DNA from 2 places in the Ideonella sp. P3_A4 genome. Region 2 is predicted to be linked to the other one. Evidence: riboswitches for the same ligand, from Rfam matches in the RefSeq annotation. Region 2 holds a riboswitch; the other holds the start of a gene.

What was found. Region 2 has a riboswitch for cobalamin ahead of AC1DYI_RS27745 (cobyrinate a,c-diamide synthase). Riboswitches for the same ligand answer to the same signal wherever they lie in the genome.
Region 1: another riboswitch for cobalamin. It lies ahead of AC1DYI_RS08640 (TonB-dependent receptor domain-containing protein); the one in region 2 lies ahead of AC1DYI_RS27745 (cobyrinate a,c-diamide synthase).

Annotation. Positions count from the first base shown of each region.
Region 1 covers NZ_JBFUGE010000057.1:12,103-18,253, reverse strand. Annotated here, with positions in the region: gene AC1DYI_RS08655 (FecCD family ABC transporter permease) at 1-623, opposite strand, end outside; gene AC1DYI_RS08650 (ABC transporter substrate-binding protein) at 620-1,525, opposite strand; gene AC1DYI_RS08645 (bifunctional adenosylcobinamide kinase/adenosylcobinamide-phosphate guanylyltransferase) at 1,522-2,076, opposite strand; gene AC1DYI_RS08640 (TonB-dependent receptor domain-containing protein) at 2,096-3,961, opposite strand; cobalamin riboswitch at 4,091-4,329, opposite strand; gene AC1DYI_RS08635 (DUF1513 domain-containing protein) at 4,372-5,472, opposite strand; gene AC1DYI_RS08630 (imelysin family protein) at 5,484-6,151, opposite strand, start outside.
Region 2 covers NZ_JBFUGE010000503.1:1,358-4,431, forward strand. Annotated here, with positions in the region: partial or broken gene AC1DYI_RS27735 (glycerol-3-phosphate dehydrogenase/oxidase) at 1-81, shown strand, start outside; gene AC1DYI_RS27740 (GntR family transcriptional regulator) at 102-848, shown strand; cobalamin riboswitch at 875-1,126, shown strand; gene AC1DYI_RS27745 (cobyrinate a,c-diamide synthase) at 1,304-2,593, shown strand; partial or broken gene AC1DYI_RS27750 (SAM-dependent methyltransferase) at 2,593-3,074, shown strand.

The DNA.
Region 1 (6,151 bases), on a different contig from region 2:
GTGCTGCCGAGCAGAAAGAACTGTTTGCCACGCAGCGCCTCGGGCGACACCGTCGTGACCAGGTCGCTGACCGCGCCCAGCACTACCGCGACCACCACACCCGCCAACAGCAAGCGCATCGGCTCGTGCGCCCCGCGCGCCAGCATCAAGGTCAGCGTCAGGCCGCCGAGTGCGCCGACAAAGGCGGCCAGCACCATGCCCAAACGCGCCAGCCACTGTGCGGTGGCCAGGCCAATGGCCACGCCGCCTAACGACGCACCAGCCAGCACCAGCACCACCGCCAGCCCGGCGCCGGCCGCAGTGCCGAGCAGATACGGGTCAGCCAATGGGTTGCGGAACAGGCCTTGAGCGATCGCACCGGCCAGTCCCAGCATGGCGCCCACGCCCCAGGCCCCGAGCGTGCGCGGCGCGCGGATCTGGCCCAGGATCAACATCGCCTGGTCACCACCCACATCGGCCACCCAGGCCGACCACGACAGGCCCGAGGGCCCAGCTGCCAGGCCCAGCAACGCGAGGACAACAGCCAGCGCCCACAGCGTCAACAGCAGGCGACGCCGGCGGGTTGCGTCGGCCAGTACCGGCGCGGCGATCGGGTTCGCGGGCGGCACGAGCGTTGCGCTCACTGGCCGTCCTTGGCGCTCGCAGCAGCGGCAGTCTTTACGGGCAGGCCGGCCACACAGTCGGCCAACGCGCCGGCCGCCTCGCCCATGCGCGGGCCCGGGCGAATCAACAGCTCGTACCGCGCCTCGGCAAAGCCGCAGGCTTGGCGCGGCAAAGCCTTGAGCGCGGGCCAGCCGGGCCGACCGGCCATCGACTGCAGCGCCTGTTGCGACGCGATGATGATGTCGGGCTGAGCCCGCACCACGTACTCGGGGTTCAGGCGCGGAAATGGCCCCAGCTCGGGCGGCACGATGTTGCCCAGGCCGAGCTTGATCAGCGTCTCGCCGATGAACGACGCGGCGCCCGCGGCGTAAGGGTCGGACGCGACCTCGAAGTACACCTTTTGCCCCCGCCGCGCCAGCGGCACGCGCGCAGCGGCGTTTTGGAATTCAGCCTCGATCGCAGACCAGGCGCGCTCAGCCGCCGCTGGCGTGCCCAGCAGCTGCGCGATCAGCCCGAGCGAGCGCCGCACATCGGCATGGGTCTGCGACTCGACCAGCACGACACGCAGGCCCAGGCTTTGCAGCCGCTCGGTGACACGGGCTGATTTGGCGGCCAGCACCACGTCGGGCTTCAGCGCGACGATGCGTTCGACCTGCGCGTCTTCGAGCCCGCCCAGACGCGGCAGGTCCTTGATGCTGTCGGGCCAGTTCGAATAGCGATCGACACCAACCAAGCGTGCGCAGCCACCGAGCGCACAAACGCTCTCGGTCAATGACGGCAACAGGGTGACGATGCGCTGCGGCGGCGCGCTCAGGCGGTGCTCGGCGCCACCGTCGTCGCGCAGCACGATGGCGGGACCGGCCGTCGCCGCCGTGGTGACAAAGCACAGCAGCAGTGCAGTGAACACGCGGCGTATCGTCATGGCCGCTTCACCGGCATCTCGATGCCGGCGACCATCAAGGTGACGCTGTCGCAGGCCAGTGCGACACGCTGGTGCAGCTTGCCCAGCGTGTCGACGAACTGGCGCGCTTCGGGGCTCAGCGGCGACAGGCCGAGCGAGATTTCATTCGAGACCACCACGATCGGCCCCGGCGCGGCGCGCAGCGCATCGCACAGCGCCGCCTGGCGCGCCAGCCAGGCCGCATCACCCAACGCCGGGCCGCTCAGCGGCATGCGCAGCTGCGTCAACCACAGCGTCAGGCAGTCGACCACCAGCAAGCGGCGCGGCGCGCTGTATTCGCGCAGCGCCTGCGGCAGTGCGTACGGCACCTCCATCGTCGTCAGCTTGGGCACGCGCCGCGCACGATCGGCCTGGTGGCGCGAGATGCGCTGCTGCATCTCGACATCACCCGGCAGCGCGGTGGCGATCAGGCAGGCCTCGCGCACCGCGCTCTGGTCCAACCAATCGGCCGCGCGCTGCTCCGCGCAGCGCGACTTGCCGCTTTTCTGGCCACCGAGGATCAGCTCATGCATGCTTGGACGCTTCGTGAGGTCAGAGGCTGTAGCGGATGCCCAGCCAGGCTTGGCGACCCAGGCCCTGGTAGTCGCGCGCCGGTTGCAGGTCGGCGTCGGTGGCGTTGATCACCTTGGCCTCGAGCGACCATTGGCGCGCGAACTGCCAACGCACCTTCAGGTCCAGCGTGGTCTCTTCGGGCAGCGTGGCGCCATTGTCCGGGCGCTTGCCGACCTGCAGCACGGCCGCACCGAAGCGCCAGTCGCCGGTGATGTAGTCGGCGCTCAGGCTGGCCTGGTAGGCGGCGCGGCGGTTCAGGCGTGCACCGGTGTCGCTGTCTTTCGCATCGACGAAATCGAGCTGCGCGCGGAACTGCCAGTCACCCCATTGGGCACCGCCGTTGAAGGTGAAGCCCTGCAGCCGGGCACGGGCGATGTTGGCGGCGCAGCCGAACATGTAGGCCGGGTCGTCCGGGCACTGCGTGGCATCGGGCTGGTAGCCGATCAGGTCGCGCATCTGGTTGCGCCACGCGGTCGCGCTCAGGTCGTAGCCGGGCCAGCGGCCTTCGACACCGAGCTCGACGCTGCGGCCGCGCTCGGGACCGACCCTGACGTCGGGGGGTTCGGTATCGGGCGGCACCCCATAGCCGGGGTAGTACAGGTCATTGAAGCTCGGTGCGCGGAACGAGGTGCCGGCCAGTGCCCGCAGGCGCCAGCCCTTGGCCAGCTCGAACGAGCCGCCGATGCGGCCGGTGTTGACGTCGCCGTAGGCCGAGTTGTCATCGTGCCGCAGGTCGAGCTGCGTCTGCACCGGGCCGAGCTTGCCGGCATAGGCCAGCACCAGCGCGTTGTTGTCGCGCTTCACGTCGGCCGCGAAGGCGGTGGAATGGGCCTTCTCGGTCAAGCCCTCATAGGCCAGCGTGAGGGCCTGGTCGCTGGCGAAGCGCCAGGTGGCCTGCGCGTCGAGTTGCGAACGGCGGGTGCGGAACTCGTCGATCTGCGTGCCGCCGCTGTGCAGGTCGCTTTCTTGCGTCGACGCGCGCAGCGTGGTGACCCAGGCCTTGCTCCACTCGGCCCGGTAGTCGATGGCCGCGAGGTTGTTGTCGAGCTTGTTGTGGAAGTCGGGCGTTGCGTCCTGCGTGAAGTCCGGCGGCAGGAACTCGCTCGCGTCGTAGCGCGCATCGAGCTTGCTGCTGAGCAGGTTCAAGCCGATGCGGTGGCCCTCGGCCGGCTGCCAGCCGAACTGGGCCTGCGCGGTGTTGCGGCGCGAGCCGTCCTTGTCGGGGTTGTAGTTGCCGTACTGGTCGCCCGGGCGCAGCGACGAAACACCGTCGAGCTGCTCGTGCGACAGCGAGGCGGCAGCGTCCAGGTTGCCAAAGCGGCCGCTGCCGCTCACCGACGCTTCGCCGGCACCGTATTGGCCGGCGGCCAGCCAGGCGCTGACGTGCGGTTTGCCATCACCACGGCGGGTGAAGATCTGCACCACGCCGCCAGCGCCGTCGGCACCGTAGAGGCTGGAGCCGGGGCCGCGCAGCACCTCGATGCGCTCGATCGCGCCCAGGCTCAGCCCCTCGAACTCGACCTGGCCCAGCGTCGCCGAGCCGATGCGCACGCCGTCCACCAGCACCAGCGTGCCGCTGGTAGCCGTGCCGCGCATGAACACTCCGGCCGACGCGCCGGGGCCACCGTTGCGCGAGAGCTGCACGCCGGCCTCGCGGCGCAGCAGGTCTTCCAGCGAATCGGCGGTCGAGGCCTGGATCTGCTCGGCGTCGATGACCACGATGTCACCGGCCAGTCGGCTGGCCGCGGTCGGCTCACGCGAGCCGGTGACGACGATGCGTTCGCCGGCGGCGGCATCGGCGGCCACGACGGCGGTGGTGGTCTGGGCGGAGGAAAGAGCAGGCACGGCGCAAGCCAACGCCAGGGCGGCGCAATGCCGGGGTCGCAAGGAAGACATGGGGAACGGAACGTACTGCAGGCGTGCATGCCGGCTTCCCCGCCGGCTCGCACTTCACAGCGCGCCGCTTCGATGAGCGGCACGCCACCTTGTTGGCCGGTATCCGGGCTGGCGGCGTGGTCCCGTGAACCCTTCCCAGACGCACGACAGGCGTCCAGTGGGTGTGTGTCACGGGCAGAGGGCTGGAGGGCTCTCTTGCCGCTTACCGTTGCGGGGGCAGCGCAGGTTGGGGTGTTGCCGTTGACGCGACCCGTCCTGCTTCCCGTTGAACTGCGCCGGCCGGAGGGCCGGTGCGAGCACCAACGGGCGCGATGATACCGGAGCTGCCTCAAGATAGGGCAGTTCCGACTTGCGCGCCGTCAGAGGATCAGCACGTGGTTGTCGGGTTTGCAGCCGGGCGGCAAGGCGATCGGCTGACCACCGGCCCAGGCCCGTTCGGCACCTAACGCGCAAGTGGTATTCACTTCCGCGGCAGCAGCCAACGCGCAGGCTTCGGCCAGCGGCACCGGGGCCGTCCAGCCGTCGCGCAGCGACCAGCCCATCAACGCGCCGGCGCGCGAGGCGCTGAGCACGAAGCCGTCCGGCGTGGCGGCGATGTCGCCGGCGTAACCGGCGCCGGCCACGGGCCGGTCAGCCGGCGCCGGGACTGCGTGCAGCTTCTCGCCGTCGAACAGCGCCAGCAGCGGCGCGCTGGCGCGCTGCGCCGGGTCATCGTGTTCGGCTTGCAGCGCAATACCGAGCGTGCGGCTCGGCGCATGCCAGGCCAGGTGGCGCAGTGACAACCGCGGATCGGTCAAGCGCCACGGGCCGTGGCGCTGGCCGGTGCGCAGGTCGAACATGACCAACGACGAATCCATCGTCGGCAGCGCCAGCTTGGCGCGGCCGGTCTCGGGCCGTGTCGGCACGCCGCCGTTGGCGACGAAGAGCTGGTCGCCGACGCGCAGCATCTGGTGCGTGTCCGTGCCACCGGTCGGCCACTCGTCGCGCAGCGCCAAGGTCAGCGGGTCACGCAATGCGATGCAACCGGCACCGCCGTCGTGCGTCTGCTCGGTGCTGTAAAGCACGCGGCCATCGGCCGACGGCAGCACATGGCCGTTGAACTGGCGGCCGGGCTCGGCCCAGGCTTCTTGACGCAGCGTGCCGTCGGCACCCCAGCGCTGCATCCACAGCCCGGGTCGACGCGCCACCGTCAGCAGATCGCCCGAGGGCAGTTGCGCCAGGCCGTGGGCCCGCGTTGGCACGATGCGCCTGGCCGTGACCTCGAAGCGGTCGCCAGCTTGTTGCCAGACCCCTGTGCATTGAACGCGCTCGGCGTTCGATGCTTCCTCGCTCCAGGCCAGCGCCAGCCGCCAGGGTTTGGCTGCGGGCGCGGTGGCGGGCAGCGCCGCCCAGTGCTGGAAGGCGCCAGTCACCGCCAGGGCCTGCAGCCAGCGGCGCCGCTGGGTGTCGATGCGGGACACGGCGCGCCCCCTCAATCGCCGTCGTCCGCCGAGAACTCGAGCTGGATCTGCATTTGCGTCGCCACGTCACGCGCGATCGTGTGGGTCACGAAGTCGACGCGCTTGGCGGCCTCCAGCAGCTGCGGCCCGGGCGTGGCGGGTGTCGCGCCCTGCAACGCGCTGTCGGCCAGGCCGACGTCGCGTGCCAAGGCATCGGCAGAGGCGGCCAGGCCGCGGCTGCGCAAATAGTCGGTCAGTGGTATGACACCGTTAGGCGTACCGGCACCACCGGCGGACGGCTGGCGCAGGGCTTGCCAGCGTTCGCGCCAGGCCAACGCCGTCTGGCCGCTGGTGGCGCGCGGCGCCAGGTCCATGCCCCAGCTGCGCACCGGCATCTCCAGGTCGCGCCAGCGCATGCGGCCCATGCCGGCCAGCCACTGGTTGACGTAGGTGTTGAACCAAGTGGCAGCCTCGTCGGCGCTGCGCGTCGCAGCGGCTTCGGTGGCGTAAGCCAGCGCCAGTTCGCGCGCTTCGTCGCGCAGGTCGCGCGCCAGCACCACCAAGTAGGTGCAGGCCGGCGTGCGCGGGGCGGCCGGCTTCTTCCACAGCAGGTATTCCATCGCCGGCAGGCCACGGGCTTGCGCGCCGACCCGGTCCATCGCCCATTCGCCGGGCGCAGTTGGGTTCGCGATCACCTTGT
Region 2 (3,074 bases):
CCGCTGGCTGTGCCGGTGGCACCCGAACGCCACGCGACGACGACTTACGATTCACCATTGCCCACCAGCGTCCCCACGTGAACCCGAGCACCAACGATTCGATGCAAGCCCTGCCCGTTCTGGACCGCAATGCCGGCGCGCCGTTGTGGATGCAGTTCCGAGATTCACTGCGTGGCCGCATCCTGCAAGGCGAACTGACTGTCGGCAGCAAGCTGCCCACCGAAGCCGAGTTCGGCGAYCAGTTCGGCATCTCACGCATCGTCGTGCGCGAGGCGCTGGCTGATCTGGTGCGCAGCGGCCTGATCTACAAGATCCGCGGCCAGGGCGCCTTCGTGTCGGCACGCGAGCGCGACGAAGACTTCGTCTCGACCGTGCTCGGCTTCTCGGACGAGATGGCCCGCAAGGGCCGCACCGTGCGCACCCAGGTGCTGCAGCAGGAGCTGCGCGCGCCCACCGAACACGAGGTCCAGCAACTGGCGTTGACCGGCGGCGACGCGCAGGTCGTTGCGCTCAGGCGTCTGCGCAGTGTCGATGGTGAACTTCAGCTGCTGGTGACGACCACCGTGCCGGCCGACTTGGCGCCAGGCCTGCATCGCACGCGGCTGGAGAACCGCTCGCTCTACGACGTGCTGCGCCGGCAATACGGCCTGCGCATCGTGCGCGCCGAGCGGTGGATCGACGCCGTGCTGCCCGACGCCGAAACGCGCGAGCTGCTGGGCGTTTCGACGCAGGAGCCGCTGCTGCGAATCGAATCGATCGCCTACGGCGCCAACGGCCGACCGCTGGAGCACTACGAGGCCCTGCACCGCTGCCAAGCCAGCCGGATCCATGTGAAGACGACGACTTGACGTCGTCAACGGTTACCTGCAGCCCGCCTATACTTCGCGCGTTTGGTGCTCGCACCTGGCCCCAAGCCAGGCGCAGTTAAACGGGAATCAGGAAGGGTCGTTCCAACGGACACCACCCCAACCTGAGCTGCCCCCGCAACGGTAAGCGGTTGAGAGCGCGCGGAATTCGCCGCCACGCCCTCGCTTCGAGGTACATGCCCACTGGATGCATTGCGCGTCTGGGAAGGGTTCTCGAAGCGCACCGCCAGCCCGGATACCGGCCAACGAGGGAGCACGCTCGCGTGCTTGGTTGCAGGTGCCTGCGGGGAAGCGGGAGCCTGGTCGTATCCGGTGATCCCCATGTTCCATTCCCTGGCGCTGCCTGCGCACCTGTACCCGCCCGTGGCGATGACGATGTTCGTCTGCCCGTGCCCGGTACAGGCGCCGTGAACCCGGTCGCCCACTGTCCGGCGCTGATGGTCAGCGCCCCGGCATCCGGTCAAGGCAAGACGAGCGTGACGGCCGCCATCGCGCGCGCCAACGTGCGCCGCGGCCGGCGCGTGCGCGTGTTCAAGACAGGCCCCGACTTCATCGACCCGATGATCCTGGCGCGCGCCTGCGGCGGGCCGGTGCATCAGCTCGACCTGTTCATGGGCGGCGCGGCGCACTGCCGTGGCCTGCTGCATGCCGCGGCAGCGTCAGCGGACCTGGTCCTCGTCGAGGGGGTGATGGGCCTGTTCGACGGCCAACCCAGCAGCGCCGATCTCGCCGCCGCCTTCGGACTGCCGGTGCTCGCAGTCATCGATGCCAGCGCCATGGCGCAGACTTTCGGCGCACTGGCGCATGGCTTGGCCACGTTCAGGGGCGACACGCGCGTCATCGGTGTCGTCGCCAACCGCGTCGGCAGTCCTGGCCATGCGCGCATGGTGGGCGAGAGCTTACCGGCGGGGCTGCCACTCGTCGCCGCCTTGCGCCGCGACACCGAGCTCACGCTGCCCGAGCGTCACCTCGGGCTCGTGCAGGCCATGGAGCTACCCGAGCTCGACGCCCTGCTCGACCGCTGGGCCGACGCCTGGGACGAGGCCACTGGCGGCACGTTCGAGCCCGCGTCCGCTGAATTCGAAGCCCCGTCGGGCGAAGCGATGCAGCCGGTCGCCGGGCGGCCGCTGGCCGGCGTTCGGATCGCCGTCGCGAACGACCACGCGTTCTCCTTCATCTATCCCGCCAACCTCGACGTGCTGCGCGAGCTCGGCGCCGAGCCTGTGTTCTTCTCGCCGCTGGCCGACACCGACCTGCCTTCGTGCGACGCGTTGTGGCTGCCGGGCGGATACCCCGAGCTGCATGCGCAAACACTGTCCGGCAACGCGGCGATGGGCGGTGCGATCTGTCGCCACGTTGCGCAAGACAAGCCCGTACTGGCCGAATGCGGTGGCCTGCTGTACTTGCTGGATTCGCTCACCGACGTCGAAGGGCAGCGCCACGCCATGGTCGGTGCCCTGCCCGGCCACGCCGTCATGCGCAAGCGTTTCGCCGCACTCGGCCTGCAGGCCGTGGCGCTGCCCGAGGGTGAACTGCGCGGCCACAGCTTTCACTACTCGGAGCTGAGCACACCCTTGCAGCCTGTCGCGCGCGGGCGCAATCCCAACAGCGGCAACACGGCCGAGGCGGTGTACCGCCAGGGCCGGCTCACCGCGAGCTACATCCACCACTACTTCGCGTCGAACCCGCAGGCCACTGCCGCGCTGTTCCGGCCAGGGGCGCACTGATGTCGAGCATTCCAACCAGCCCTCCCGCCAGGTCCGAACTCGGCACAGCCTGGTTCGTCGGCGCCGGCCCGGGCGACCCCGACCTCATCACCGTGAAGGGCCGCGACTTGATCGCACGCGCCGGTGCGGTTCTCTTCGCCGGCTCACTGGTCAACGAAGCGGCGATGCGCTGGGCCCCCGCGGGTTGCACGATCGCCGACTCCAAGGACATGACGCTGGAGCAGATCGCGGGCTGGCTGATCGAGCAGGCCGGCAAGCACGAGACGGTGGTGCGGCTGCAGACCGGCGATCCCGCCCTGTACGGCACGCTGATCGAGGTTGTGCAGCCGCTGGATGCCGCCGGCGTGCCGGTGCGCGTGGTGCCGGGCGTGTCTTCGGCCATGGCCTCGGCGGCCGCGGCCGTCGAGAGCTTCACGCTGCCCGAGCTGACGCAGACGGTGATCTTCACGCGCATGGCCGGCCGCACACCGATGCCCGAAGG